4 regions of the Nocardioides sambongensis genome follow, and region 4 is predicted to be linked to each of the others. Evidence: predicted binding sites of a transcription regulator. Region 4 holds the regulator's gene; each other region holds the start of a gene.

Region 1 (7,447 bases), 1.2 Mb from region 4:
TGAACTCCCAGTTGACCATCACCACCGGGGCGTAGTCGCAGGCGGCGTTGCACTCGACGTGCTCCAGGCTGACCGTGCGTGCGTCGCCCTGACGCTTTTCGGCGACCTCGTCGTTCCCGATCTCCAGGTGCTCCTCGAGGCGGGCCCGGATCGCGTCGCCACCCATCACCGCGCAGAGCGTGTTGGTGCAGACGCCGACGTGGTAGTCGCCGACCTCGTGGCGCTTGTACATCGTGTAGAACGTGGCCACCCCGCTCACCTCGGCAGGGCTGATGTCGAGGATCTCGGCGCACGCCTCGATCCCCTCCGGCGTGACCCGGCCCTGCACCGCCTGCACCAGGTGCAGCATCGGCAGCAGCCCCGAGCGGGCCTCGGGGTAGCGGCCGGCGATCTCGCGCAGCTCGCCGAGCGTCCGGTCGTCCAGGCTCATCGGTCGACGCCTCCCATCACCGGGTCGATGCTGGCGACCGCGACGATGACGTCGGCGATCATGCCGCCCTCGCTCATCACGCCCATCGCCTGCAGGTTGTGGAACGACGGGTCCCGGAAGTGAGCCCGGAAGGGTCGGGTGCCGCCGTCGGAGACCACGTGGGCACCGAGCTCGCCGCGCGGCGACTCGATCGGCACGTACGCCTGTCCCGCCGGCACCCGGAATCCCTCGGTGACCAGCTTGAAGTGGTGGATCAGGCCCTCCATCGACTCGCCCATGATGTGGCGGATGTGGTCGAGGCTGTTGCCCATCCCGTCGCTGCCGATGGCGAGCTGGCTGGGCCACGCGATCTTCTTGTCGGCGACCATCACCGGGTCGCCCTCCATCTTGGCCAGCCGGTCCGCTGCCTGCTCGACGATCTTCAGCGACTCCCACATCTCGTTGAGGCGCAGCCGGAACCGGCCGTAGGAGTCGCAGGTGTCCCAGGTCTGCACGTCGAAGTCGTAGGTCTCGTAGCCGCAGTAGGGCTGGGTCTTGCGCAGGTCCCAGGGGTAGCCGGTGCTGCGCAGGATCGGCCCGGTGAGCCCGAGCGCCATGCACGCCTCGAGGTCCAGGTGTCCGACGCCCTCCAGGCGACCCTTGAAGATCGGGTTGGCGTTGCACAGGGCGGCGTACTCGGGAAGGCGCTTGCGCATCAGTGCGATGAAGGAGCGGATCTCGTCGAGAGCGCCGGGCGGCAGGTCCTGGGCGACGCCGCCGGGACGGATGAAGGCGTGGTTCATCCGCAGCCCGGTGATCAGCTCGAAGAGGTCGAGCACCAGCTCGCGCTCCCGGAAGCCGATGGTCATCACGGTGAGGGCGCCGATCTCCATGCCGCCGGTGGCGATCGCCACCAGGTGCGAGGAGAGCCGGTTGAGCTCCATCAGCAGGACCCGCATCACCGAGGCCTTCTCGGGATCTGGTCCTCGATGTCGAGCAGCCGCTCGACGCCGAGCACGTAGGTCATCTCGTTGTAGAACGGCGACAGGTAGTCCATCCGGGTGCAGAACGTGACGCCCTGCACCCAGGTCCGGTACTCCATGTTCTTCTCGATGCCGGTGTGCAGGTAGCCGATGCCGGCCCGGGCCTCGGTGACCGTCTCGCCCTCGATCTCCAGGATCAACCGCAGCACCCCGTGGGTGGACGGGTGCTGGGGGCCCATGTTGACCACGACGCGCTCGCTGGCCTCGCCCTCGGCGAGACCGGCGGCGATCTCGTCCCAGTCCTGGCCGGAGACGGTGAAGACGCGTCCCTCGGTGGTCTCGGTGGAGCCGGCGTAGAGGTCCTCGTCGGCGGTGTCGGTGGAGTTCGTCGCCATCAGTTGTAGCTCCTCCGCTGGTCCGGCGGCGGCACCGTGCCGCCCTTGTACTCCACGGGGATCCCGCCGAGCGGGTAGTCCTTGCGCTGCGGGTGTCCGGGCCAGTCGTCGGGCATCAGGATCCGGGTCAGCGCCGGGTGCCCGTCGAAGATCAGGCCGAACATGTCGTAGGTCTCGCGCTCGTGCCAGTCGGCGGCGGGGTAGATGCCGACCACCGACGGCAGGTGCGGGTCCGCATCGGGTACGGCGACCTCGACCCGGATCCGCCGGTTGTAGGTCATCGAGCCGAGGTGGTAGACGGCGTGCAGCTCGCGGCCGGTGTCGTCCGGGTAGTGCACCCCGCTGACCCCGCTGAGGAACTCGAACCGCAGCGACGGGTCGTCGCGCAGCAGCCGGCACACCGCCTCGATGTTCTCGCGCGCGACGTGGAAGGTGATCTCGCCGCGGTGGATCACCACCTGCTCGATCAGGTCGTCGAGCTTGTCGGCGACCGTGTCGAACCAGCCACCGAACGGTCGCTGGGCGGCGCCGGGCAGGACCACCCGGCTGACCAGTCCGCCGTAACCGCTGGTGTCGCCGGAGCCGCGGGTGCCGAACATCCCGTGCCGCTCACCGATCGCGTGCTCGCCGGGAGGTGCCGGCACGTTCTCCGGCGACTGCTCGACGGCGGCCTGGTCCGGCGCCTTGTCGGTGTCCTCGGCACCCTGCGGGGTGGGGTCCTTCTCGTCGCTCACCGCATGAGTCCCTTCTGGTCGCCGGTGGGCAGGGCGCTCAGGCCCTCGGCCTCGAGCTCGCGGATCTGCTCCTCACGGCGGACTCCGAACGGCGTGTGCTGCACCTTCTGGTGGAGCTTGAGGATCGCGTCGATGAGCATCTCCGGCCGTGGCGGGCAGCCCGGCAGGTACATGTCGACGGGGACGACGTGGTCGACGCCCTGGACGATCGCGTAGTTGTTGAACATGCCGCCGGAGCTGGCGCACACGCCCATCGCGAGCACCCACTTGGGCTCGGCCATCTGGTCGTAGATCTGGCGCAGCACCGGGGCCATCTTCTGGCTGACCCGTCCGGCGACGATCATCAGGTCGGCCTGCCGGGGCTGGCCCGGAAGACCTCCATGCCGAACCGGCCGGTGTCGTACTTCGGTCCGCCCGACGTCATCATCTCGATGGCGCAGCAGGCCAGCCCGAAGGTGGCGGGCCAGAAGCTGGCCTTGCGCATGTAGCCGGCCAGGCCCTCGACCGTGCTCAGCAGGACCCCGCTGGGGAGCTTCTCCTCGATACCCATGGCTAGATCCCTCTCAGTCCCAGTCGAGCCCGCCGCGACGCCAGACGTAGGCGTAGGCGACGAACACGGTGGCGATGAAGACGACCATCTCGATCAGCCCGAACCAGGCCATCGCGTCGAAATGGACGGCCCAGGGGTAGAGGAAGATGATCTCGATGTCGAAGACGATGAAGAGCATCGCGGTGATGAAGTACTTGACCGGGAAGCGGCCGGAGAGCGCCTGCGGCGTCGGCTCGATGCCGCACTCGTAGGAGTCGACCTTGGCCCGGTTGTAGCGCCGCGGCCCGACGAACGCGCTCATCACGATCGACCCGACCGCGAACAGCGCGGCGAGGGCGGCGAGCGCCAGCACCGGCGTGTAGAGCTCCATCGTCCTTCCCTCCTCCGCGCGGTCCGGTCGAGCCGTCCTGCGCGGGTCATGGCAGGCCCACATCGTGATCTTGTGAACAGAATCACTAGTGGCGTGGAACACATACTGCCACTCCCGAACCACGGCCCGACAGGGGGTCGGGTTAACGAAATGTGGCCTGACCTGCGGATTTAGGGCACGCGTGCGTGACGAAAATCAGGGGTGTCGGTGACAGCGGTCGCTGTCGCCGGACGGTCGGCGGGCTACACGGGCGCGCGCAGCCGGGGGTCGGTGGCGGCAGTGGCCGCCGCGGCGAGCCAGCGGAGGAGCGGGCGGTGCAGTCAGGCGGTGGCGCGGTGCAGGGCGACGATCCCGCCGGAGAGGTTGCGCCACTCCGGCGAGGCCCAGCCCGCCTCGGCGAGCATCGCGGCCAGGCCCGCCTGGTCGGGCCAGGCACGGATCGACTCGGCCAGGTAGACGTAGGCGTCCGGGGCGGAGGAGACGGTGGTCGCGATCGCCGGGAGCGCCTTCATCAGGTACTCCAGGTAGACCGTGCGCCAGGGGGACCAGGTCGGGTGGCTGAACTCGCACACCACGATGCGGCCGCCGGGCCGGGTGACCCGGCGCATCTCGGCCAGGCCGGCCACCGGGTCGACGATGTTGCGCAGCCCGAACGAGATGGTGACCGCGTCGAAGGAGCCGTCCCGGAACGGCAGCTTGGTGCCGTCACCCGCGGTGAACGGCAGCGCCGGGAACTGCTCCTTGCCGACCTTCAACATGCCGATCGAGAAGTCGCAGGGCACGACCTGTGCCCCCGCGTCGACGAACGGCTGGCTGGAAGTGCCGGTGCCGGCCGCGAGGTCGAGGACCCGCTCGCCGTACGACGGGTCGACCGCGTCGAGCACCTCGCGCCGCCAGCGCCGGTCCTGCCCGAAGGACAGCACGTCGTTGGTCAGGTCGTAGCGCCGCGCGACGGTGTCGAACATTCGACGGACGTCGGCGGGCTGCTTGTCGAGCGCTGCACGGGCCACCCCGAAGGGTAGTTGCCGGGTGCCTGCGGGCGACGGGGCAGGGTGGCCACCCGGCCGGAGGTGGGACCGGGTGCTGGTCGTGGCGCCCGCGAGGGCGGGGTGGCCACCCCGCTCGCACGACGGGCGCAATGGGCGGCTGACCTGGGAGAACATTCGTCCACAGGTCACTCGGACCACTAGAACACCAGTTCGAACGAGCGTAGGATCAGGGCATCTGCTGCACCTGTCTCGGAAGGTTCTCCCGATGTCGCTGACCGGCACCCGCACCCCGCTGGGCGAGGCGGTCACGGTGTGCCGAGACGCGCTGGGTGAGGTCGCGGAGCGTCAACCGGGGTTCCTCGCGATGCCCGAGCGTGAGGCGCTGTTGAGGGGGTTGGTGGCGTTGGAGGCGCAGGTGGTCGAGCTGCGGATGCGGGTCCTGGCCGCGTCGGCCGATGTCGCCTCGACCCATGGGGCGCGGGACGTCGCGGGGTGGGTGGCGTTGCGGACCGGCGCCGACCCCGGCCGGTTGCGTGCGGAGTCGAAGGTCGCCACCGCGATCGACGAGTCCTGGCCGCGGGTGGGGGCAGCGATGGCCCGCGGTGCGTTGTCGTTGGAGCAGGCCCGGGTGATCACCACCGGCCTGGACGCCCTGCCGGCCCGGATCGACACCAAGGCGCGGACGAGGGCCGAGGCCGATCTGGTGGCGTACGGCACCGGCGACCGGCCCGGGGTGCCCGAGGGTGGGTTCGGTCCGAAAGAGCTACGCCGCCTCGCGGACCGGATCCTCGACGTCGTGGCCCCGAGATCGCCGACGAGGAGGACGCCAAACGCCTCGCCGCATTGGAAGCCGCGGCCACTGCGAAGACATCGTTGAGGATCCGGTCCCTGGGGGACGGGCTGACCCGGATCACCACCCTGGTCCCCGACCCGGTCGCAGCACGACTCGCGACCTACCTCGACGCCTACACCTCACCGCACCAACAAGACTCAGGCGCCGAACGGCTGCCGCAACACCACGCCCGCGGCCTCGCGTTCGGAGCGCTCCTCGAGCACCTCGACCCGAACCAGCTGCCCGACCACGGTGGCGACGCCACCACCGTGATCGTCACCATCGACCACACCCAGCTCACCCGCGACCTCGGCACAGCCGGACTCCTCGACCCCAGCCACGACACCGACGGGGAGCAGCGGATCAGCGCCCACGCAGCCCGACGCCTGGCCTGCACCGCCAAGATCCTCCCCGCCGTCCTCGGCGGCAAATCCGAAGTCCTCGACCTCGGACGCGCCCGCCGGCTGTTCACCACAGCCCAACGCACCGCACTACGACTCCGGGACAAGACCTGCCGCGCCGAAGGCTGCACCATCCCAGCCCGCTGGTGCGAAGCCCACCACCTGGACCCCTGGTCGAAAGGCGGCCGCACCGACCTCGCCGACGGCCTACTCCTCTGCTCCTTCCACCACCACCGCGAACACGACCCCGCCTACACCACCACCCGACTCCCCAACGGCGACCGCAGATACCACCGACGGAGATAGGGAAGCCGGCTGCCTCAGAGCCCCGAGGCAGCCGGCCGCGGAGCGACTCAGCGGCGGATCCGCACCGGCGCCGACCGCACGGTGCGCGGCTGGTAGCCCGGGGCCCGGTAGGTCACCCGGACGACCACCGGCTTGCCGGCCATCCACGTCCGCGCCTTCAGGGTGCGGGCATTGCCGCGGACGACCTTGCCGGCGACCCGCCACTCCACCCGGACCGCCGTCGGTCGTGGCGCGACCGCCCCGGTGCGCACTCGCATCGTGCGACCGACCCGGTGGGCTCCGACGATCCGGGGCTTCCGCTTCAGCGCGAACCGCTTCGCCTCCGACTCGGGCTCCGGCTCCGTCGCCGTACAGGGCAGGGTGCCGCTGCGCAGCGCGTGGCCGTCGGTGTCGCCGTCGTCGCTCCACACGACCTCCTTGCGGCCGTCGACGCAGGTGCTCTGCGGGGCGACGGCGAGGCCCTCGTTGTTGAGGTTCGGCATCCCCACCGGCCGGTCGTAGGCAGCGTCGACCGCGAAGGACCCCGCCTCATCGACGGTCAGGGTGACCGAGACGCCGTCGCAACTGTCGTCGCACAGCGCCCAGATCTGCTCGGTCTCCGGGTCCCAGGAGACGTCCATCGCTGCGGCCGGGCCGGCGTTGGTGAGCAGCCGGGGGTCGACGGTGGCCACCAGGTGCGCCGCCTCGTCGACCGCGTCCGTCTGGTCCAGAGCCAACACGTAGAGCTGGCCGGTGCCCTCCACAGCGACGACGTACAGCCCGCTGCCGTGGTCGGTGTAGGTCGCGGGATCGTAGGCCGAGCCCGTGGAGTCGTCGACGAAGCCGCTCTCCACCAGGTAGCGGTCCGGCACCCAGGTCACCCCCTCCAGACCGAGGTTCGCGCCAACCGCGGGCAGCACGGCGGTCAGGTCCCACTCGTCGGTGGCGTTCATCGAGACCTCGGGCTCGTACCGCAGCACGGTGTTGCGGCTGACCCCGGAGACGTCGTTGTTGCGCTCCGAGGCCAGGTAGACCGCGGAGTCCGGGCCGATCGTGATGCCCTCGGTGTCGGGGGCACCGGTGCCGTCGGCGTACCTCGGGTCGCGGCCCTCCGCCCACCCGGCGGCCGGCACCCAGGTGTCGCCGTCCTTCGTGAGCTTGCGCAGCGTGCCGGCCTTGTTCTGCGCCACCCACAGCACGCCGGCGTGCTCGGGGTCGAAGGTGACGCCGCTGGCGTCCTGTCCGAAGGTCTCCGCCAGGTCGCTGGTCGCCACCTCGGGCGAGCCCGGCCACGGAGCGGTGTCCAGGCCGGGGCAGTCGTTGACCCCGCCCGGCGTGGCGGCGACGGTGCCGGTGAACGTGCCGACGCCGTCCGAGCAGCGGCCGTAGGTGGTAGGTGCGTGCGCGACCCAGCTGTGGGAGTCGATCACCGCGCCCGTGTCGTCCAGCAGCCGGGCGCTGTCGCTGCCACCCAGCCCGGCCGCCAGGTCGTCGACGAC
Region 2 (7,447 bases), 820 kb from region 4:
CGGCCCCGACGCCCCCGACCCGGACCTGCTCACCGACGACGTGGCGACGGCCCGCGCCTCGGGGCACGCGGTGCGTCGCGCCGACGGCACCTGGTTGGCGGTCGCCGCCGCCGGCGAGCAGCACCTCGGCACGCTGGTGGCCCGGCCGACCACCGAGCTCGACGAGGTACGCCGACGCACCCTGGAGCGCGCCGCGCTGGTGATCGCCCTCGTGCTGCTCTTCCGCCGCACCGAGGCGGAGGCCGACGAGCGGGTGCGCGGGGAGCTGCTCGGCGACCTGCTCGAGGCGCCCCCGAGGACCTGGGGCGGATCACCGAGCGGCTGCGGCTGCACCGGGCCGACCTGAGTGGTCCGGTCGAGGTGGCGGCTGCCTCGACCGACGGGCTGGAGCGCCACCGCGCCGCCCGGATCGCCGGTGCCCTCGCCGCCGAGCACCACGGACTCGGCGGGGTGCACGGCGGGCGGGCGGTGGTGGTGGTGCCGTCCGGGGCCGGGGCCGCACACCAGCTGCGGGACCGGCTGGCTGCGGCGGGCGCCGAGGTGACCGTCGGCTGGACCGGCGCCGACACCGCAGCCGAGGGCTGGGCGGAGGCGTGCCGCTGCGTGGACGCCCTGGTGGCCCTCGGCCGGTCCGGCGAGGTGAGCGACCCGGCAGGCCTGGGGCTGGCGAGGTTGCTGCTCGGCACCAGTGGCCCCGAGGAGCTGGACGACTTCGTCGCGGCCACGATCGGGCCGGTGGTCGACTACGACGCGCGCCGCGGCACCGAGCTGGTCGCGACGATGGAGGCCTGGTTCGGCAACGCCGGTGCGCTGCGGGCGACCGCGGAGGCGCTGCACGTGCACCCCAACACGGTGACCCAGCGCCTGGACCGGATCGGGCGGCTGCTCGACGGGGAGCAGTGGCGCTCGCCGGACCGGGCGCTGGACTTCCAGCTGGCGCTGCGGTTGCGCCGGCTGACGCGTTGAGCCCGCCCGGTGCGGCGGCCCGACGCGCCACCGGATCAGTCGTGCGCGCCGCGCACCACCCGGTCGTGCCGCAACGAGCTGGCCCGGGTCTCCTGGGCGACCAGCACCGAGATGATCGTGATCACCGCCGCGATCGCGACGTAGATCCCGACCGCGGTGGTGTCGGCCTCACTGGTCGAGCCGAGCAGCTTGACCGCGATGATCGGCGCCAGGCCGCCGGCGAAGATCGACGCCAGCTGATAGCCGACCGAGGCGCCGGTGTAGCGCACCGACGTGCCGAACAGCTCGGAGAAGAACGCGGCCTGCGGGGCATACATCAGGGTGTGGAAGAAGAGTCCACCGAGCACGGCGACGAGCAGTGCCGTGGAGCTGCCGTTGTCCAGCAGCGCGAAGAAGACGAACGTCCACACCCCGACGCCGATCGCGCCGACCAGGTAGAGCGGGCGGCGGCCGATCCGGTCGGAGAGGGCCCCACCGTCGGCACCAGGAAGAACTGCACCGCGGCGCCGATCAGCAGCGGCTTGAGGATCTCGCTCTTGTCCTCGTCGAGGTAGGTGGTGATGTAGGTGATCGAGATGACGGTGAAGATGTAGTAGCTGATGTTCTCGGCCATCCGCATGCCCATCGCGACCGCGACCTCCTTGGGGTAGGTGCGGATCACCTCGACCAGCGGCATGTGCGAGGCCTCGGACTTCTGCTCGGCGATCTCGGCCTTCGCCTCCTGGTAGACCGGCGACTCCTCGAGCTGGAGACGGACCCAGAGACCGATCAGCACCAGCACGGCCGACAGCAGGAACGGGATCCGCCAGCCCCACGCCTCGAACGCCTCGTCGCTCTGCACCGCGGCCAGGATCCACAGCACGCCGGTGGCGAGCAGGTTGCCGAGCGGGACGCCGGCCTGCGGCCAGGAGGCCCAGAAGCCGCGCCGGTCCTCGCCCCCGTGCTCGGCGGCCATCAGCACCGCGCCGCCCCACTCGCCGCCCACGGCGAAGCCCTGGAGCAGACGGCACACGAGCAGCAGCACGGGCGCGGCGACGCCGATCGCGGCGTACGTCGGCAGCAGGCCGATCGCGAACGTGGAGGCACCCATCATCAGCAGGGAGACCACCAGCATCTGCTTGCGGCCGACCCGGTCGCCGAAGTGCCCGAAGACGATGCCACCGAGCGGTCGGGCGGCGAACCCGACCGCGTAGGTGCCGAACGCCAGCAGGGTGGCGTTGACCGGGTTGGACTCCGGGAAGAAGAGGGTGCCGAACACCAGTGCGGCGGCCGAGCCGTAGAGGAAGAAGTCGTACCACTCCACGGCGGTGCCGATCAGGCTGGCGAAGACGACCTTGACGATGTTGGTGCGCTCTGCGGCCGGCGCGTCCGCGCTGGTCCCGGCACCCGAGGTCGAGCTGGTCATTGCGTGCTTCCTTCTCTCTAAGCGGCGCTCCAGGCGCCATCCATCAGGTAGGAGCTTCCGGAGATCGAGTCGGTGCCAGGCCCGCACAGCATCCCCACCAGGCCGGCCACCTCCTCCGGTTCGACGAGGCGCTTGACCGCCGTGCGGGCGAGCAGCACCTCCTGCAGGACCCGTTCCTCGGTGATCCCGTGGGTCCGGGCCTGGTCGCTGAGCTGTCCCTCCACCAGCGGCGTGCGCACGTAGCCGGGACAGACGGTGTTGCTGGTGACGCCGTGCTCGGCGCCCTCCAGCGCCAGCACCTTCGATAGGCCCTCGAGCCCGTGCTTGGCGCTGACGTAGGCGGACTTGTACGGCGACGCGCGGTGCCCGTGCGCCGAGGAGACGTGCACCAGCCGCCCCCAACCGTTGGCGTACATGGTGGGGAGGACCGCGCGGGCCAGCAGGAACGGTGCGATCAGCATCAGCCGGTGGATCCGCTCGAAGGCGTCCGGGTCGAACTCCTCGACCGGCGCCACGTGCTGGATGCCGGCGTTGTTGACCAGGATGTCGATGCCGCGCCGGTCGAGCCCGGCACCCCGGATCGCCTCCCGGTCGGTCAGGTCGACGACCATCGGATCGCCCCCGACCTCCTCCGCGGCGGCCCTCACCCCGGCCCGGTCGTGGTCGAGCAGCAGCACCCGGGCACCGTCGGCGGCGAGGCGCTGCGCGACGGCGCGACCGATGCCACTCGCGGCGCCGGTGACCAGGGCGGTGCGCCCGGACAGGTGGGTGGACATGACGTCGAACGTAGGGTGACCGCCGTCACCTGCACTATGTTCCACGCGCACATATTCGAGCTGCATCTATGTGACGTGGGGTCGTGGTTGGTGGCGGGCGCGGCGTGATCGTGCCGGCGTCGGCGGCGGCGCGGACGGGCCGGATGACCTAGGGTGTGTCTCCCGAGTCGGCGCCGTAGCGAGCGGTGTTTCCGGCCGATCTGGCAAGGCGGGGACCGCGACGGCATGCCGGATCGCACGTCGAGCGGCCCCGACACAGCCAGATCGAGTCGGAAGCGCCGCGCAGCAGGCGGGGACTTGGGAGACACGCCCTAGCCTCGCGGCACGCGCGCGGCACACCGTCGCGGCCCGGTCGAGGGGAGCATCCGATGGGTCGGTCCACGTTCTGGCAGCAGGCCGAGCAGCACCTGGTGCGGTACGGCGGCGCCTTCACGCCGCGGGTGATCGACCGGGCCGAGGGCTGCCGCGTCTGGGACGAGGAGGGTCGGGCGATCCTCGACTTCACCTCGGGGCAGATGAGCGCCGTACTGGGCCACGCCCATCCCGACGTGGTGGCGACCGTCTCCGCCTCGGTGGCCCGACTCGACCACCTGTTCTCCGGGATGCTGAGCCGCCCGGTGGTGGACCTGGCGACCCGGCTCGCCGGACTGCTCCCCGCGCCGCTGGAGCGGACCCTGCTGCTCACCACCGGCGCGGAGTCGAACGAGGCCGCGATCAAGATGGCCAAGCTGTTCACCGGACGGTTCGAGGTGGTCTCCTTCGACCAGTCCTGGCACGGGATGACCTCCGGCGCCGCGTCCGCCACCTTCTCGGCAGGCCGGCGGGGCTACGGACCAGCGGTGCCGGGCAACCTGACGCTGCCCACGCCCAACGCCTACCGCTCGCCGTTCCGGCACCCCGACGGGTCCTACGACTGGGAGGCCGAGCTGGACTACGGCTTCCGGATGATCGACCAGCAGTCGGTGGGCAGCCTCGCCGCCTGCCTGGTCGAGCCGATCCTCTCCTCCGGCGGCATCATCGAGCTGCCCGAGGGCTACCTGGCGCGGCTGCGCGAGCACTGCGACCGGCGCGGGATGCTGCTGGTGCTCGACGAGGCGCAGACCGGTGTCGGCCGCACCGGCACGCTGTTCGCCTTCGAGCGGGACGGCGTCGTGCCCGACGTCCTGACTCTCTCCAAGACCCTCGGCGCCGGCCTCCCGGTGGCGGCCGTGGTCACCACCGCGGCCATCGAGGAGACCTGCCACGAGCGCGGCTTCCTCTTCTTCACCACCCACGTCTCCGACCCGCTGGCCGCCTCGGTCGCGCTCACGGTGCTGGACGTCGTCGAGCGCGAGGGCTTGGTCGAACGCGCGGCGAGGCTCGGGGTCGAGCTGACCGCGCGGCTGGACGGGCTGCGCGACCGCTTCGAGGAGGTGGGCGACGTGCGCGGCCGCGGCCTGCTGCAGGGCATCGAGCTGGTCCGCGACAAGGCGACCAAGGCGCCGGCCGACGAGCTGGGACGCGCGGTCACCACTGCCTGCCTGGAGCGCGGCCTCCACCTCAACATCGTGCAGCTGCCCGGCATGGGCGGGATCTTCCGGATCGCCCCACCCCTCACCATCGAGGACGACGACCTGCATCGCGGGATCGACATCCTGGGCGAGGCGATCGAGGCCTGCGTCGCCGCTGGGTGAGTACGGCGACTGCTCGGCGCGTGGGTCGGCGCGGGCCGCTCGGCTGGGTGGGTCGGCCTGGGTGGGTCGGCCTGGGTGGGTCGGCCTGGGTGGGTCGGCCTGGGTGGGTCGGCCTGGGTGGGTCGGCCTGGGTGGGTCGGCGCGTGCTGTTGGTCCGGTCAGTGCCCACGCGGCACGCGAGTCCCAGAGTGGGCCAGGAGCTGCGGACGATCTGTGGAAAACAGGCTCTGAGCTGCAAGAACAGTTCCACAAACCTCTCCGTAGGGCTCGAACTGGTGTTCGAGATCACGTAGAATCGGGGCATCTGCTGCACCTGTCTCGGAAGGTTCTCCCGATGTCGCTGACCGGCACCCGCACCCCGCTGGGCGAGGCGGTCGCGGTGTGCCGAGACGCGTTGGGTGAGGTCGCGGAGCGTCAGCCCGGGTTCCTCACCATGCCCGAACGCGAGGCGCTGTTGACCGGGTTGGTGGCGCTCGAGGCGCAGGTGGTGGAGCTGCGGATGCGGGTCCTGGTCGCGTCGGCCGACATCGCGGACACGCACGGGGCGCGGGATGTCGCCGGGTGGGTGGCGTTGCGGACCGGCACCGACCCCGGCCGGTTGCGTGCGGAGTCGAAGGTCGCCACCTCGATCGACGAGTCCTGGCCGCGGGTGGGGCGGCGATGGCCCGCGGTGCACTGTCCCTGGAGCAGGCGCGGGTGATCACCACCGGCCTGGACGCCCTGCCGGCCCGGATCGACACCAAGGCGCGGCGGCGGGCCGAGGCCGACCTCGTCGCTCTCGGCACCGGCGACCGGCCCGGGATACCCGAGGGTGGGTTCGGTCCGAAAGAGCTACGTCGCCTCGCGGACCGGATCCTCGACGTCGTCGCCCCCGAGATCGCCGAAGAGGAAGACGCCAAACGCCTCGCCGCATTGGAAGCCGCCGCGCACGCCAAGACCAGCCTGCGGATCCGGTCCCTGGGCGACGGGCTGACCCGGATCACCGCCCTGGTCCCCGACCCCATCGCTGGCCGGTTGGCGACCTACCTCGACGCCTACACCTCACCCCGCCACCACGCCTCCGACCAGGACGCAAGAACGGGCGCCAACCCAGACGCCGAACGACTGCCACAGCACCACGCCCGCGGCCTCGCGTTCGGAGCACTCCTGGAGCACCTCGACCCCGCGAACCTGCCCGACCACGGTGGCGACACCACCACCGTGATCGTCACCATCGACCACACCCAGCTCACCCGCGACCTCGCCACGGCCGGACTCCTCGACCCCAGCCACGACACCAACGGCGAGCAGCGGATCAGCGCCGCCCACGCCCGCCGGCTGGCCTGCACCGCCAAGATCCTCCCCGCCGTCCTCGGCGGCAAGTCCGAAGTCCTCGACCTCGGACGCGCCCGCCGGCTGTTCACCACAGCCCAACGCACCGCACTACGACTCCGGGACAAGACCTGCCGCGCCGAAGGCTGCACCATCCCAGCCCGCTGGTGCGAAGCCCACCACCTGGACCCCTGGTCGAAAGGCGGCCGCACCGACCTCACCGACGGCCTACTCCTCTGCTCCTTCCACCACCACCGCGAACACGACCCCACCTACGCCACCACCCGACTGGCCAACGGCGACCGCAGATACCACCGACGGAGATAGGACCGGTCGGGTCACGCCCGGTGCGACGGGACGGCCTCCTCCGCACCCGTCCGACCCCGACTGATCGCGAAGCCGAAGGCGGTCGCCAGGACGTACATCAAGATCGAGTAGACCGCGCTCGGGATGGCGACCTCGGTGCTGTCGAGCACGCTCAGCGCGATGGTGAGCGCGATGGTCGTGTTGTGGATGCCGATCTCCATCGAGCTCGCGACGGCCTGCGCCTGGCTGAGCCGGAGCAGCCGCGCCACGCCGTACCCGAGGGAGAGGCTGATCAGGCAGAAGAGGCCGGTGACGAGGCCGACCTGCTCCAGGTACTCCCCGATGTTGTCGCGCTCGCCGAGCAGAGCACCGATCGCGACGGCGGCGAGGACGATGATCGAGAAGATCCGGACCGGCTTGTCCGCGCGGTGGGCGAACTCGGCCGAGCGGCTGCGCACCACCATGCCGATCGCGACCGGCACCAGCACGATCGCCACGACCTGGATCACCTTGGTGAACTGCAGGCCGAGCTCCCCGTCGGCGTCGAAGTGGCTGATCGCGAAGTTGGTGATCAGCGGGATGCTGACCGCTGCGAGCACCGAGTTGATCGCGGTGAGGGTGACGTTGAGGGCGACGTCCCCGCGGAAGAGGTGGCTGAACAGGTTCGCGGTGGTCCCGCCGGGCGAGGCGGCGAGCAGCATCACGCCGACCGCGAGCAGCGGGTCCAGGTCGAAGGCGGTCACCAGGCCGAACGCGATCACCGGCAGCACCAGGATCTGCAGCACCAGTGCGATCGCGACCGCCTTCGGGCTGCGGGCGACCCGGGCGAAGTCCGACGGCGTCAGCGAGAGGCCGAGGCCGAACATGATGATGGCCAGGGCGATCGGCAGGCCGACGGTGATCAAGGCGGAGTCGTTCATCGCGGCTCTCCTCGGGACTGGTTGTGAGGGTGGTCACAGTAGTCAGTCCGGTGCCGACTCCGGGCGACAACCCGCTACTCGGCGGCCCCG
Region 3 (7,447 bases), 380 kb from region 4:
GATGCATGGGGATCAGCCAGAGCTTCGGCCAGACCCCGGAGCGGAGCACCGCGATCGCGTTCCTCCGCGAGGCGGTCGAGGCCGGCGTCACCTTCTTCGACACCGCCGAGGTCTACGGTCCCTTCGACAACGAGGAGATCGTCGGCGAGGCGCTCGCGCCGGTCCGTGACGACGTCGTGATCGCCACCAAGTTCGGCTTCGCGTACGACGAGGGCGGCCGCCAGACCGGCGTCAGCAGCCGGCCCGACGCCATCCGCCGGGCCGTGGACGGGTCGCTGCGGCGGCTCCGCACCGACGTCATCGACCTGCTCTACCAGCACCGGGTCGACCCCAACGTGCCGATCGAGGACGTCGCCGGCACTGTCCGCGAGCTGATCGGTGAGGGCAAGGTGCGGCACTTCGGGATGTCCGAGGCGGGCCCGACCACGATCCGCCGGGCCCACGCCGTACAGCCGGTGACCGCGCTGCAGAGCGAGTACTCGCTCTTCTGGCGCGAGCCCGAGGACTCCGTGCTGCCCACCCTCGCCGAGCTCGGCATCGGGTTCGTGCCGTTCAGCCCGCTGGGCCGGGGGCTGCTGACCGGTCAGGTCACCCGGGAGACCACGTTCGGCGAGGGCGACATCCGGGCGAACCTGCCCCGCTTCACCGCGGAGGCGCTGGACGCGAACCTCGAGCTGGTCGACCGCGTGCGGTCGGTGGCCGACCGTCGCGACGCGAGCGTCGGGCAGGTCGCGTTGGCGTGGCTGCTCGCCCAGGAGCCCTGGATCGTGCCGATCCCCGGCACGCGCCGGATGGGGCGACTGCGGGAGAACCTCGGCGCCGCCGAGCTGGCGCTGAGCGCCGAGGACCTCGCCGAGCTGAGCGCCGCGTCCGACGCGGTGACGGTGGTGGGAGACCGCTACCCGGAGGCGATGCAGGCGATGATCGACCGGAGCTGACCTCCCGTTCACCGGTCAGCGCACTAGAACAGGTTCTGGTTCTCTGGCAGTCTCCGGGCATGGACCTCGAAGCGATCGAGTCGATCAAGCGCCTCAAGTACCGCTACTTCCGCACCCTGGACCTCAAGCTCTGGGACGAGTTCGGCGACTGTCTGGCCGAGGACGTCCGGGCGCGGTACGGCACGAAGGCGATGGGCGAGCCGCTGCACTTCGACAGCCGCGACGCGGTGGTCGCCTCGATGCGGGAGAACCTGAGCAACGGGACCGTCACCGTGCACATCGCGCAGCACCCCGAGATCGACGTCGACGGCGACCGCGCCACCGCCTCCTGGGCGTTCGAGGACACCGTCATCGTGCCGGACTTCGAGGTCACCGTCCGCGGCGCCGGCTACTACAACGACGAGTACCGGCGCGACGCCGACGGGCGCTGGCGGATCGCGGCGACCTCCTACGAGCGGATCTACGAGGCGGTGACCTCCCACAAGGACACGCCCAGCTTCAAGCTGATCGCGAACCGCTGGGACCCGGACCTGGCGCACTGACGTCGCCCTCGCCCGTCCCGTCGCCCTCCGCGGCGTCGTCGACGGTCAGCGGCTGCGCGATGCTCTCCAGCGAGCGGCCCTCGGCACGGACGCCGAGCAGGATCTCCACCACGCCCGCGGCGATCATCAGCGCGGCCCCGATGAAGTAGCCGACCGCGATGCCGGTGATGTCGCCGCTCGCCGACGCGCGGTCGATCAGCCAGCCGAACAGCAGCGGGCCGCTGATCCCGCCCGCGGCGGTGCCGATCGCGTAGAAGAACGCGATGCACAGCGCCCGGGTCTCCATCGGGAAGATCTCGCTGGCGGTCAGGTACGCCGCGCTCGCCCCGGCCGAGGCGAAGAAGAAGGTCGCGGCGCCCAGCGCGGTGAGGCTGGTCGCGGTCAGCGATCCCAGCAGCACCCCGGCCAGGGTGAGCAGCAGCCCGGAGAGGATGTAGGTGAAGCTGATCATCTGCACCCGCCCGATCCGGTCGAAGAGCGGGCTGAGCAGCAGCGCTCCGGCGAAGTTGCTCAGCGCGAAGACCGCCAGGTACCACCCGGTCTGGTCCACGCCGAGGAATGTGCTCAGGGTGTCGCCGTAGGTGAAGAAGAACGCGTTGTAGAGGAACGCCTGGCCCACGAAGAGGGAGAAGCAAAGGATGGTGCGCCGCGGGTAGAGGGTGAAGACGGTGCGGGCGATCATCCGGAACGGGATGGTGCGCCGTTGGCGCAGCGTGATCGTCTCCTCCGCCGCGGGCAGTTCGGCGCCGGTCTCCTCCTCGATCGTGCGCTCGATGCGCTGCACGATCCGCTCGGCATCCTCCTCGCGGCCGTGGATGAAGAGCCACCGCGGGCTCTCCGGCACGTTGCGTCGCACCACCAGGATGCCGACCGCGAGGACCGCGCCGAGGCCGAACGCCAGGCGCCAGCCCCACTCCGCGGGGATCAGTGTCGGGTCCAGCAGCGGGATGGTCAGCAGCGCACCACCGGCCGCCCCGAGCCAGTAGGAGCCGTTGATCACCACGTCCACCCGGCCGCGGTGGGAGGCCGGGATCAGCTCGTCGATCGCGGAGTTGATCGCGGCGTACTCACCGCCGATGCCGAAACCGGTCAGGAACCGGGCGCCGAAGTACCACCAGGCGGCGGGAGCGAACGCGGTGAGCACCGTGGCCACGGTGTAGACGACCAGCGTCACCAGGAAGAGTCGCTTGCGGCCGAACCGGTCGGTCAGCTGGCCGAAGAAGAGCGCACCGAGGCAGGCGCCGGCGACGTAGATCGCGCCGGCGAGGCCGACGTCGGAGCTGCTGAGACCCAGGCCGGTGTCCGGGTCCTTCAACGCCGCGGAGAGCGACCCGACGATGGTCACCTCGAGGCCGTCGAGGATCCAGACGGTGCCGAGTCCGACGACGATCAGCCAGTGCCACCGGGCCCACGGCAGCCGGTCCAGCCGCGCGGGGATGTCGGTGGTGATCCGTCCGGTCTCTGCTCCCATGCAGATCCAATACCCGACTGCGATCCTGTGATGCGGTCGCGTCGTGCGTCCCGTCGTGCGTCGGCAGAGGGTGTGGATCAGCCCTTGATCGTTCGAACACGTGTTCGATATCATGGGGCATGGGCACACTCACCGAGGCACTGCGGACGGTCTCCGCGGCCGTCGATGCCCTCGCCTCGGCCGAACAGGCCCAGCCGGTGGCATCGGCCGAGCTCGTTGAGGTGCTGGCCCTGGCCGCGTGCACGCGGGCCGTGCTGGACGGGGTGATGGTGGGTCTGGCCGAGGCGCTGGAGGAACACGACGTGGCCCACGAGCTGGGGTGGGCCTCGACCAAGGAGCTGCTCACCCATGCCACCGGCGGCCGCAAGGGCTCAGGCACCGCGTGGGTGCGGGTCGCGCAACAGACCCAGGACCTGCCCGCGGTCCGTGACGCACTGACCCAGGGACGGATCTCCTTCGCGCAGGCCGGTGTGATCGCGCGCCGCGTCGCCACCCTGCCCCACGTGCCCGAGCTACGCGAGGACGCCGCCGCACTGATGCTGGACCGGGTCGCCCAGGCCGGGGTCGATGCCACCGACCTCGACCACGCCTTCGGTGAGGTGGTCCGCGAGCTCGACCCCGACGGCGAGCTGCTCCGCGCCGACCTCGACAAACCCCGCGCCGAACGCGGCGCCCACCACGCCCGGTTCCTCTCCTTCGCCCCCGACCACCTCGGCGGGGTCCGGATCAAGGGCTACGCCACCATCGAGGAGACCGAGCTCGTCAAGACCATCCTGATGCCACTCGCGGCACCGGCCACCACCGAGCCCGGCGCCTGCGGCGGCACCCCGCTGCCCGACGACGGACCCCTCCTGCACGACCCCAACACCCCCAGCACCCGCCGCCGCTGCCCCGAGGCCGGCTGCCGCCACGACGGCCGCGACCCCCGCGAAGCCGGCGTGCGGATGTGGGACGCCCTGGTCGAGCTCGCCACCCGCTACCAAGCCACCGACCAGCTCCCCCGCGCCCACGGCACCACCGCCCGGATCACCATCACCATGAACCTGGCCGACCTGACCGAGAAGGCCGCCGGCGCCGACCCCGCCGGATTCCGCGGCATCCACCACACCACCGGCCTGCCCGACCCCACCAGCCACACCGGCCACCTACCCACCGGCACCCTCACCGGCGGCCACACCCTCTCCGCCCTCGCCATCCGACGCCTGGCCTGCGACGCCGAGATCATCCCCGCCATCCTCGGCACCCACAACGAGATCCTCGACCTGGGCCGCAGCACCCGCACCGTGACCCCCGGACTCTGGAACGCGCTCGTGCTACGCGACCAACACTGCGCCTTCCCCGGCTGCACCCGCCTCCCCCTGGCCTGCGACGCCCACCACATCCAACACTGGGCCGACGCAGGCCCCACCAGCCTCGACAACCTCATCCTCCTCTGCCGACGCCACCACACCACCGCCCACCACACCCCCTGGACCATCACCATCAACCCCGACACCGGCCAACCCCACTGGCAACCACCACCACCCACCCCCACCCACCAACGCGTCCGGATCGCCTACACACCCGGACGACCACCACCCCACGCCGCCTGACCCACCCGACGGCTAGAGTCGTCGGCCTGATGCCTGCCCTGCTCTCGGTCCGCGGCCTTCGGCGCGCCTTCGGGGATCACGTAGTGCTGGACTCGGTCGACCTCACGATCGATGCCGGGGAGGCCGTCGCGGTGGTCGGTCCGAACGGCAGTGGCAAGTCGACCCTGCTGCGCTGCGTGATGGGTGCGATGGCGCGGGACGCCGGGGACGTGCTGCTCGACGGGGAGGGTCTCGACGAGCGGTCCCCACGGTTCCGGCGGGACCTCGCGGTGGTGATGGACGACATCGACTTCTTCCCGGACCTGAGCCTCGTCGAGCACCTCGACCTCCTCGCGCGCGCCCACGGCGTCGACGACGCGGAGGCGGTCGTCGACGACGTACTGGAGGAGCTGCATCTCGTCGAGGTGTCGGGGCATCTGCCGTCCGCGCTCTCCTCCGGTCAACGGCGTCGGCTCGCGCTCGCCAGCGCCCTGGTCCGTCCGCGACGACTGCTCGTCCTCGACGAGCCCGAGCAACGCCTCGACGCCGAGGGCGTGGACTGGCTCAAGGACCGCCTCGTGCGGGAGAAGCAGGCGGGCTGTGCGGTCCTGCTCGTCAGCCACCGCGCCGACCTCGTGGAGGCGACCTGCGACCGGGTGCTCCGACTCGGTGAGCACACGGGTGAGGACTGACGCCGCCGAGCTGCGGGCCGAGATCCGGGCCTGGCGGCGGGGGCGCTCGGAGCTGAGGATCTGGCGGCTGTTCGAGGACGCCTACGTCGCACTCATCTCGGTGGCGATCATCGGATCGATGGTCGGCAACGTCCTGTGGGGGCTGCGCGCCGCCACCGACTCCGCCTGCACCGCGGCCTGTGCCGACGCCCGCTCGCTGGTGCCGCTGGTGGCAGCGCTGACCGCGGTGCTGATCGCGATGGTGCTGGCCCGCCTCCTCGGGCCGGTCTTCGTCTCGCCCGCGACCTCGGCATGGCTGCTCACCACGCCGGTCGACCGGCGCGACCTGCTGCGTCCACCGTTGTGGCGGATGGTCGCGATCGGCGGACTCACCGCCGTGCTGATCGCCACGGTCCCGGTGGTGCTGGCCGGGCGCGGCGCGACCGAGTCCGCGTCGTACCTGGTGTCGGCCGCCGGTGGCGGTGCCGCCGCGACGGCGTACGCCGCGTGGTCCCAGATCGGGGAGAGACGTGGCGCGGCACGCCTCACCTGGCTCCTGGCCGCAGTGCTGTGGTTGCTGCTGCTCGCCAGCGCGACGGGGCTGGTGGCGCTCCCCGCCGCGGATGGTGTCGCGGATGACCCGGTGGGCTGGTGGACCGCCGCGCTGGTCGTGGTGGCGATCGGCCTGACCGTCGCCGCGGCGGCGCTGGGGACCCGCGCCGACCACGCGCTGCCGGCGGTACGACGTCGCACGCTCGCCGAGACGGAGGCCGTCTGGCCGAGCCTGTCCGGCGCGCTCGCGTCGTTCGACCTCGGACTGATGTACGACGTCCTGCTGGCCCGCCGTTGGAGCGCTGCCGCGACGGTCCGGTCCCGCCGTGGCGGGCCGTCCGGGTGGTGGGCGATGGTCGACCGGGACCTGCGCCGAGCGGTCCGATCCCCGCAGCCCTGGGCGGTGCTGGTGCTCCTGCTCGCGGTGCCCTACGCGCTCGCCGCCGCGGAGGCGGGCCGGGGGGTGATGCTGGGCACCAGCCTGGCGGCACTGCTGGTGGGGCCCAGCCTCTGCTCCGGGCTCCGGGTGATCACCCGCACCGACAGCCTCGCGGCGATGCTGCCGTTCGACCGCCGCGCGGTCGTCGTCGCCCACCTCGTCGTGCCCGGCGTGGGGCTGATGGCGTTCGCAGCGGCAGCCGCGCCCGCGCTGCTGGCCGCGACCGGGCCGCCGGCGGCACTGGGACTCTCCCTGGCGACCGGGCTGGTCGGGGTCGCCGCCACGGTCCGCTGGGTCTGTGCACGTCCGCCGGACTTCGCCGCTCCGCTCGTCTCGACGCCGGCCGGCGGCGTACCGCCCGGACTGCTCGCCAACCTGGCCCGAGGCGTGGATGTCTGGCTGCTCGCCGGCCTGCCGCTGCTGATCGCGGGGTGGGGCGTGTGGCTGTCGCTGACGGTCAGCCTGCTCACCCTCGGGTGGCTGACCCGGCCGACGGCGACGAGTCAGCCGCGGTAGCGGCGCCGCGCCAGCACCGAGCCGAGCGCGGTCGCGGCCGCGCGCAGCGCGCTCTCGTGCGCCTCGGGGCGGAACCGGCCCACCGGTCCGGTGATGCTGATCGCCGCCAGCGCCGCACGACCGTCGGCGTCCAGCACCGGGGCGGCGACGCAGAGCAGGCCCTCGGTGGACTCCTCGCGCTCGTAGGCGAGTCCCGTCTCCAGCACCCGGTCGAGCTGCTGGTTCAGCAGTCCCGGGGCGACCACCGTCCGCGGTGTGCGCCGGGGGAGCTCGCCGCCCAGCACCTCGGCGCGCACCGCCGGCTCGGCGTGCGCCAGCAGCGCCTTCCCGATCGCGGTGCAGTGCATCGGCATCCGGCCGCCGGTCCGGGACGGGGTCCGGGCCTGCCGGTGGCCGCCGATCTTGGCCACGTAGACGACCTCGGTGCCCTCCCGCACCCCCAGGTGCACCGTCTCGTGGGTGCGCTCGTAGAGGTCCTGCAGATACGGCATCGCCACCTCCAGCAGGGTGCGCTCGGCGGCGGCACGCATCCCGAGCTCGAACAGGCCGCCGGCCAACCGGTAGCCGTACGGCGTCTTCTCCAGCAGGCGGTGACCGACCAGGTCCGCGCAGACGCGGTGTGCCGTCGGCTTGGGCAGCCCGGTTCGTCGTACCAGCTCGGCGAGGGGGAGCGCGCGGTCCTCGGGGCCGAACGCGCGAAGCAGTGCGACCGCCTTGCCGAGCACCGTGTCGAGGGCCGCGTCGGAC
Region 4 (7,447 bases):
AGGTCGCAGCGGTAGCGGGTGCTGGCATTGACGATGCTGATCTCGATCCACTTCACCTGGCTGCGCCGGAAGTCGAACCGCTTGAACCGGTCGCCGTCCTTCTTCAGCCAGATCCGGTGGGTCGTGGCGGGTTGGCCGCGCTTCTTGACGGTGGCGAGCACCGCTCCGCCCTGGGCCACGTCGTTGAGGTCGACGCCGACCCGCAGCGCCCAGTTGCCGCGGGCGCCCGGGACGAATCGGTAGTGCCGCGCGGCCAGGTGGTCCAGGCGGGAGGTCTGCACGGTGCGGACCCGCTTCTTGGTCAGCTTGACCCGCTTGCTCAGCGGGGCGGTCGGGTACTTGTTCGCCGCGGCCTCGTCGTACGTCCGGTTCGGTCGCCGGTTGTCGGCCGCGAACCGCGGGAAGACCCGGTTGAGTGTCGTGCCGCGGGCCGCGAGCGCCTTCTCGACGCCCTGCACGCTGTAGTAGCCCTTCGCGCCCGCGCCGTCGTGCGCGAGGGACTCCCACAGCTCGCGGATCAGGTCGGGCAGCCCGGCGGTGGCGGCAGGGTAGCGGTCGGTCAGGTAGCGGAAGAAGATCCAGGTGCCGTAGTGGGCGGACCCGCCGAAGGTGTCGAGCGACTGCGCCGGACGCCCGAGCGGCCCGTAGCGCAGGTAGTTCACGTTGTCGTTGACGTCGTCGTAGAGGTAGTCCTCGGCCCACGTCGCGGTCGCTTCGAGGATCCAGGAGTCCTCGTCCACGTCGTAGGCGTACTGCACGGCGTGGAAGTACTCGTGGGCCGCCGTCACCTGCATGTTCCCCAGCGGCGTGTGCGCGGGGAACTCGCTGGCGGCGTAGTCGTTGTCGAGGACGCAGTAGGCCCAGCTCGCGACGTGCGCGGTGCCGTCCTGGTCGTCCTCGAGGACAGCCGGGTCGTCGGTGGTGCAGTAGCCGTAGAGGCCCTGCTGGCCGATCTCGCCGAGGTAGATGTCGGGCAGGTCGTTGCCGCCGAGCCCGTCGTCGGAGACCACGCTGCGATAGCCCGCGTCGGCGTAGGTGCCCACCACGTGGCTCATCTCGGCGAGCACGACCTCGACGTAGTCGGGGATGCCGTCGCCGGCGGTGCCGTCCCACGCGCCGCCCGGGCCGTCGTCCTCGGTGGGGACCGCGTTGTAGCTGTCGCCCTTCTCGCCGGCGCCGAGGGCCGATCCCTTGTTCACCCAGTGCACGCAGACCACGTCGGAGCAGGTGCTCTTCGGGGTCGCGGCCTCGCGGTAGCAGGTGACGTCGCCATAGGTGCCGTGCAGCGAGCACTTGCCGGTGCTGCCGTCGCCGGCAGGTCGGGCCAGCAGCCGCTCCGCCTCCGCCCGCTCCTCGCCGGTCAGCGAGCTGGCGCGCACCGCCAGGTCGCGCAGCGCCAGGGTCAGGTCGGACTCGGTCACCGTGCTGGTCGCGCCGTCGGCGGTGGTGGTGCCGGGATCGGCCAACGTCTCGGGCGTGGCAGTGCCGTCCTCGAGCAGGTCCTCCACCGTTGCCAGCGCGTCCTCGGCCAGGGCGGTCGGCTCACCCGGTGCCGCAGGATCGGCCGGGTCCGTCGGCGAGCTGCTCAGCCCGGGGTTGTCCATCGGGGTCGGTGCAGCCACGCCTGCAGGCATGCCGATCAGGACGAGGGCGGCGGTGGTGGCGAAGGCGGCACCGATGGACGCCGTACGACGAGAGCGCAACGTGGGACTGCTTTCGCTGGGGGAGCAGACGGAGGAGGGACCGCCTGAGCCTACGCAGCCGGTCCCTCCAACTCCATCTGACGCGACACCCGGGGCCACCCGGACGGGCGACCGGGGTGTCGCGTCAGACCCGACGCAGCACCGCGGTGACCTTGCCGAGGATGGTGGCGTGGGTGCCGTCGATCGGGTCGAACGACGCGTTGTGCGGCAGCAGCCAGACCTTCCCCTCCTTGCGCTGGAACGTCTTGACCGTCGCCTCGCCGTCGATCATCGCGGCCACGATCTCGCCGTTCTCCGCGGTGTTCTGCTGGCGGATCACCACGTAGTCGCCGTTGCAGATGGCAGCGTCGATCATCGACTCGCCACTGACCTCGAGCAGGAAGAGTTGACCGTCGCCGACGAGCTGGCGCGGGAGCGGGAAGACGTCTTCGACGCGCTCCTCGGCGAGGATCGGTCCGCCGGCGGCGATCCGCCCGACGACCGGGACGTTGGTGGCCTGCGGGTTGGCATCGCCGACGCCGGTCTCGTCGACGCTGCTCTCCTCGGCCCCGGAGATGGAACGGCGTGCCGCCATCACCTCGGGCAGGAACACCTCGATCGCGCGGGGGCGGTTCGGGTCGCGCTTGAGGAAGCCCTTCTCCTCCAGCATCCGCAGCTGGTGGGCCACGCTCGAGGTGCTGGTGAGGCCCACCGCCGCGCCGATCTCGCGCATGCTGGGCGGATAGCCGCGGACCTCGATGGAGTCCTTGATGGTGGCCAGGATCCGCTGCTGACGCGGGGTGAGGCCGGTGGCGTCCGGCGGGCCGTCGGGGAACTCGCGCACGGCTGCCTTGCCGGGAGTCTTCTTGCCCGTCATCGGATCCTCCTGGGAGTGCTGGGTGCCGTGCTGGCGCAGCGTCGGGACAGCCGTGGGGCGGAGCGAGCTGCGGGCCGGCTCGTGTGTCGACGGTAGCGCCCATCCGCGACTCGGATCAAACACCTGTTCGAAGCGGGCGTGTCGGCGCCGCGGTCGCTCGTCGCCGCCCCGAGCGGTCGCCGGTCGCCGCCGTAGGGTTCGAACATCGATTCGAACAACCTCTTGACCTCGTTCGAACAGATGATCTAACGTCGTACAGGTGTTCGATTCGAACTGATGGTCGAGAGGCCCGCCGGACTTCCCGTCGGACGCAGTCCGCGGGATCTGTCGGGGGCCTTCGCCAGAGTCTCGATCGCACGCCAACCGACCCGAGGTTCCGCTCGCGGAGCCACTTCCCCCGGAGGTCACCATGAGCACGATCACCCTTTCCCCCGTTTCCCGTACGACGCCGGCCCGCGACGTCCGCCGTGCGACGAGCTCACGCCGACCGGGTGTCCGGCTCACCCGCCGCGGGCGTGCCGTGGTCTTCGCGCTCGGGCTGATGGTCGCCTTCGGCCTCGGCATCTGGCTGGCCTCCGGCTCGATCGCCACCTCCGAGCAGGGAGAGGCGCCGGTCGAGGTGGTCACCGTCGGGCACGGCGACACGCTGTGGGAGATCGCGAGCGACGCCGCGGCGAGCACCGGCGACGGCGACGTCCGCTCGGTGATGGACCGCATCCAGGAGCTCAACGCCCTGGACTCGAGCGTGGTCTACGCCGGTCAGGACCTGCGCGTCCCGACCGAGTGACGGTTGACGGCTGAGGCGCCACGGGCCCTCGCCACCAAGACTCGTGTCCATCGCTTCGACCCCGGTGGACGCAGGGGCCCTGCCAAGGCCCACAGGGGAAGACGAGGGGCGGGATCGCCGAGATCCCGCCCTCGCGCTGTTCGCTGGGTCCGAGGTCGCACCCTCGGTGATCGCCGCGGCGTTCAGCGCGACGCGCGCCGCCCGCCCTTGGGTGTCGAGGGGTCGCGCTTCGGTCGTGGCTCCGGTGCGTGAGTCAGTCCGAGCGCGCGGGAGAGGCGCACGATGAGCATGAAGGAGAGGAACAGGCACGCCACGGCGCCGATGGCGGCCAGCACGAGGAATCCCCAGGCGGCGGCGTCGCCGTCCTGGCGGGCGGTGGCGCCGAAGTCGATCGCGGCGTACACCAGGTAGCCCCACGCGACCAGGCTGAGCGTGATGCCCCCGGCGAGCAGGAGATAGGTGGGGCGGAACCTCCGCTGCTGTCGATCGCCGGCGCGCTTCCCACTCACGGGTTCATTCTCCCTGATCGGTGGGTGCGCGTCTGCCGCAACCCGCCAGCCGGGGCGACCGGATCGGCTCGCGACACGCCTCCGCCGGCCCGCGCCGGAACGTCCGGCGCCGCGGTGACCTGCGCAAACGAGTGCGCGAGGGAGTCGGTCGAGAAGTCTTTACCCCCGGGTGTTGCATGGCTTGGGGCACAGGCGTACGGTTACCACTACATCTAGTAGTTACAGCGGTGTAGTTCTCCACATCTAGTTCACAGAACGGGTGCTGAGTACTCACAGTTCTCGACTGGATCTCCACAGCATCACCTCGTTTTTCCACACGCCACCACCGTGTCCGGCCGTCATCGACGTGCTGGACGTGCCCCCGGGAGGAGGACCCTGTGCACTGCCCGTACTGCAAGCACTGCGACACCAAGGTCCTCGACTCCAGGGTCGCCGACGACGGCGGGTCGATCCGCCGGCGCCGGATGTGCCAGGCGTGTGAGAAGCGGTTCACCACCGTCGAGGCGATGCAGTTGACCGTGCTGAAGCGATCGGGCACCACGGAGCCCTTCGATCGCAACAAGGCCGTCTCCGGCGTGCGCAAGGCGTGCAAGGGGCGACCCGTCTCGGAGGACGCTCTCGCTCGCCTGGGTCAAGAGGTCGAGCACCAGCTGCGCCTGGCCGGGAGTCCTGAGATCGCCGCTCACGAAGTGGGCCTGGCGATTCTGCCTCCGCTGAGAGCGCTGGACGAGGTCGCCTACCTGCGGTTCGCCAGTGTCTACCGTGGCTTCGAGTCCGCCGAGGACTTCGAGGCCGAGATCGCCGTGCTGCGCGCCGATCATGCGCTGCAGTCGGCCCAGCCCGATCCCGCCGTACTGGCGTCGCGGTCGGGCTGACCACAAGCTGCCCGGCAGGTAGTGGGGAAGCTGCCTGCCGGGCACCAAAACATCTCACCGGCACCCTCGCTCGGGTCGAAAGTGTCGGTGCACCCGGGGAGACTCGGAGTCATCGGGTCCGCCACCGGTGACCGCCCCGTCGCACCATTCGACCCACCGCAATTCGTCCCGCAAGTCGCCCAACCAGCCGCACCAACCAGGGGAGTACGAACAGACCATGACCGAGACGGTGAACACCTCCGCCGACACCGGCGCGTCCAGCGGCCTGAAGATCGAGCGTGTCTTCAGCACCGAGGGCGTGCACCCCTACGACGAGATCACCTGGGAGCGGCGCGACGTCGTCCAGAAGAACTGGAAGACCGGCGAGACCGTCTTCGAGCAGACCGGTGTGGAGTTCCCCGACTTCTGGTCGCTGAACGCCTCGACCATCGTCACCACGAAGTACTTCCGCGGTGCGGTCGGCACGCCGCAGCGTGAGAGCAGCCTCAAGGACCTGATCGACCGTGTGGTGAAGACCTACACCAAGGCAGGTGTGGACAACGGTTACTTCGGCTCCGCGGCGGACGCCGAGGTGTTCGAGCACGAGCTCACCTGGCTGCTGGTCCACCAGTACTTCTCGTTCAACTCCCCGGTCTGGTTCAACGTCGGCACCAGGTCGCCGCAGCAGGTCTCCGCCTGCTTCATCCTCTCGGTCGACGACTCCATGGACTCGATCCTGAACTGGTACAAGGAGGAGGGGTTCATCTTCAAGGGCGGCTCCGGCGCCGGCCTCAACCTCTCCCGGATCCGTTCGTCCAAGGAGCTGCTCTCCTCCGGCGGCACCGCCTCGGGCCCGGTCTCCTTCATGCGTGGCGCCGACGCCTCGGCCGGCACCATCAAGTCCGGCGGCGCCACCCGCCGCGCGGCGAAGATGGTCGTGCTGGACGTCGACCACCCCGACATCGAGCAGTTCGTGATGACGAAGGCGCGTGAGGAGGACAAGATCCGCGCGCTGCGCGACGCCGGGTTCGACATGGACCTCGGCGGCGAGGACATCACCTCCGTGCAGTACCAGAACGCCAACAACTCGGTGCGGGTCAGCGACGAGTTCATGCGGGCGGTCGAGGACGGTGCCGAGTTCGGCCTGCGCTCGCGCAGCACCGGCGAGGTGATCGAGACCGTCGACGCTCGCGACCTGTTCAAGAAGATCTCCCAGGCCGCCTGGGAGTGCGCCGACCCGGGTCTGCAGTACGACGACACCATCAACGACTGGCACACCAACCCGGAGACCGGTCGGATCACCGCGTCCAACCCGTGCTCGGAGTACATGTCGCTGGACAACTCCTCCTGCAACCTGGCCTCGCTCAACCTGCTGAAGTTCTTGCGCGACGACGACACCTTCGACGCGGACACCTTCCGCAAGGCCGTCGAGTTCGTCATCACCGCGATGGAGATCTCGATCTCGTTCGCCGACTTCCCGACCGAGTCGATCGGCCAGACCACCGTCGACTACCGCCAGCTCGGCATCGGCTACGCCAACCTGGGTGCGCTGCTGATGGCGATGGGCCTCGGCTACGACTCCGAGGGCGGTCGCTCGATGGCGGCCACCATCACGTCGCTGATGACCGGTACGTCGTACCGCCGGTCGGCCGAGCTCGCCGCGGTGGTCGGCCCGTACAACGGCTACAGCCGCAACGCCGAGGCCCACCAGCGGGTGATGCGCAAGCACCAGGCTGCCAACGACCAGGTGCGCACCATGCACGTCGCGGACTCGACCGTGCACAAGCTGGCCACCGAGGAGTGGGCCAAGGTGATCGAGCTGGGCAAGGTCAACGGCTTCCGCAACGCGCAGGCCTCGGTGCTCGCCCCGACCGGCACCATCGGCTTCATGATGGACTGCGACACCACCGGCATCGAGCCCGACTTCTCGCTGGTGAAGTTCAAGAAGCTCGTCGGCGGCGGCTCGATGCAGATCGTCAACCGCACCATCCCGCGCGCTCTGAAGAAGCTCGGCTACCAGCCCGAGCAGGTCGAGGCGATCGTGGACTACATCGCCGAGCACGGCCACGTCGTCGACGCCCCCGGCCTGAGGACCGAGCACTACGAGGTCTTCGACACCGCGATGGGTGAGCGTGCGCTGAAGCCGATGGGGCACGTGAAGATGATGGCGGCGACCCAGCCGTTCCTCTCCGGTGCGATCTCCAAGACCGTCAACCTTCCCGAGTCCGCGACGGTCGAGGACATCGAGTCCATCTACCTGGAGTCGTGGAAGCTCGGCCTGAAGGCCACCGCGATCTACCGCGACAACTGCAAGGTGGGTCAGCCGCTGGCCGACGGCGGCGGCAAGGCGAAGAAGGACGCGGCCGACAAGGCAGCGGCCGGAGCCGCCGCGGCCGAGGTCGTGGAGAAGGTCGTGGAGAAGGTCGTCTACGCCCCGACCCGCAAGCGTCTCCCCAAGTCGCGGACCGCCCGGACCACGTCGTTCACCGTTGCCGGCGCCGAGGGCTACATGACCTCCGGCGCACACGACGACGGCAGCCTCGGCGAGATCTTCCTCAAGCTGGGCAAGCAGGGCTCGACCCTGGCCGGCGTGATGGACGCGTTCTCGATCGCGGTGAGCATCGGCCTGCAGTATGGCGTGCCGCTGGAGACCTACGTCTCGAAGTTCACCAACCTGCGGTTCGAGCCTGCCGGTCTCACCGACGACCCGGACGTCCGGATGAGCCAGTCGATCATGG

What was found. The regulator LexA, encoded in region 4, represses DNA repair genes until DNA is damaged. The targets are predictions, from matches to a motif close to TCGAACANNTGTTCGA.
Region 1: FIV43_RS23325 (DUF222 domain-containing protein) is a predicted target of LexA. The motif match lies at 4,629-4,644, and genes of this name have one in related genera.
Region 2: FIV43_RS16670 (HNH endonuclease signature motif containing protein) is a predicted target of LexA. The motif match lies at 5,088-5,103, and genes of this name have one in related genera.
Region 3: FIV43_RS14615 (HNH endonuclease signature motif containing protein) is a predicted target of LexA. The motif match lies at 3,044-3,059, and genes of this name have one in related genera.

The regions. Positions count from the first base shown of each region.
Region 1 covers NZ_CP041091.1:3,970,127-3,977,573, reverse strand. The annotation lists gene nuoE (NADH-quinone oxidoreductase subunit NuoE) at 1-430, opposite strand, end outside; partial or broken gene FIV43_RS18510 (NADH-quinone oxidoreductase subunit D) at 427-1,787, opposite strand; gene FIV43_RS18505 (NADH-quinone oxidoreductase subunit C) at 1,787-2,521, opposite strand; partial or broken gene FIV43_RS18500 (NuoB/complex I 20 kDa subunit family protein) at 2,518-3,071, opposite strand; gene FIV43_RS18495 (NADH-quinone oxidoreductase subunit A) at 3,085-3,441, opposite strand; gene FIV43_RS18490 (demethylmenaquinone methyltransferase) at 3,762-4,451, opposite strand; gene FIV43_RS23325 (DUF222 domain-containing protein) at 4,696-5,307, shown strand; gene FIV43_RS23320 (HNH endonuclease signature motif containing protein) at 5,304-5,969, shown strand; gene FIV43_RS18480 (lamin tail domain-containing protein) at 6,017-7,447, opposite strand, start outside.
Region 2 covers NZ_CP041091.1:3,555,965-3,563,411, reverse strand. The annotation lists gene FIV43_RS16695 (GAF domain-containing protein) at 1-346, shown strand, start outside; gene FIV43_RS16690 (PucR family transcriptional regulator) at 361-966, shown strand; gene FIV43_RS23290 (MFS transporter) at 1,002-1,376, opposite strand; gene FIV43_RS16685 (MFS transporter) at 1,283-2,371, opposite strand; gene FIV43_RS16680 (3-hydroxybutyrate dehydrogenase) at 2,389-3,147, opposite strand; gene FIV43_RS16675 (aspartate aminotransferase family protein) at 3,516-4,820, shown strand; gene FIV43_RS16670 (HNH endonuclease signature motif containing protein) at 5,382-6,458, shown strand; gene FIV43_RS16665 (bile acid:sodium symporter family protein) at 6,470-7,357, opposite strand.
Region 3 covers NZ_CP041091.1:3,111,446-3,118,892, reverse strand. The annotation lists gene FIV43_RS14630 (aldo/keto reductase) at 1-938, shown strand, start outside; gene FIV43_RS14625 (nuclear transport factor 2 family protein) at 998-1,480, shown strand; gene FIV43_RS14620 (MFS transporter) at 1,437-2,951, opposite strand; gene FIV43_RS14615 (HNH endonuclease signature motif containing protein) at 3,071-4,543, shown strand; gene FIV43_RS14610 (ABC transporter ATP-binding protein) at 4,573-5,214, shown strand; gene FIV43_RS14605 (DUF6297 family protein) at 5,204-6,700, shown strand; gene FIV43_RS14600 (IclR family transcriptional regulator) at 6,688-7,447, opposite strand, start outside.
Region 4 covers NZ_CP041091.1:2,734,439-2,741,885, reverse strand. The annotation lists gene FIV43_RS12960 (MXAN_6640 family putative metalloprotease) at 1-1,622, opposite strand, end outside; gene lexA (transcriptional repressor LexA) at 1,828-2,559, opposite strand; gene FIV43_RS12950 (LysM peptidoglycan-binding domain-containing protein) at 2,969-3,346, shown strand; gene FIV43_RS12945 (hypothetical protein) at 3,529-3,855, opposite strand; gene nrdR (transcriptional regulator NrdR) at 4,233-4,730, shown strand; gene FIV43_RS12935 (vitamin B12-dependent ribonucleotide reductase) at 4,948-7,447, shown strand, end outside.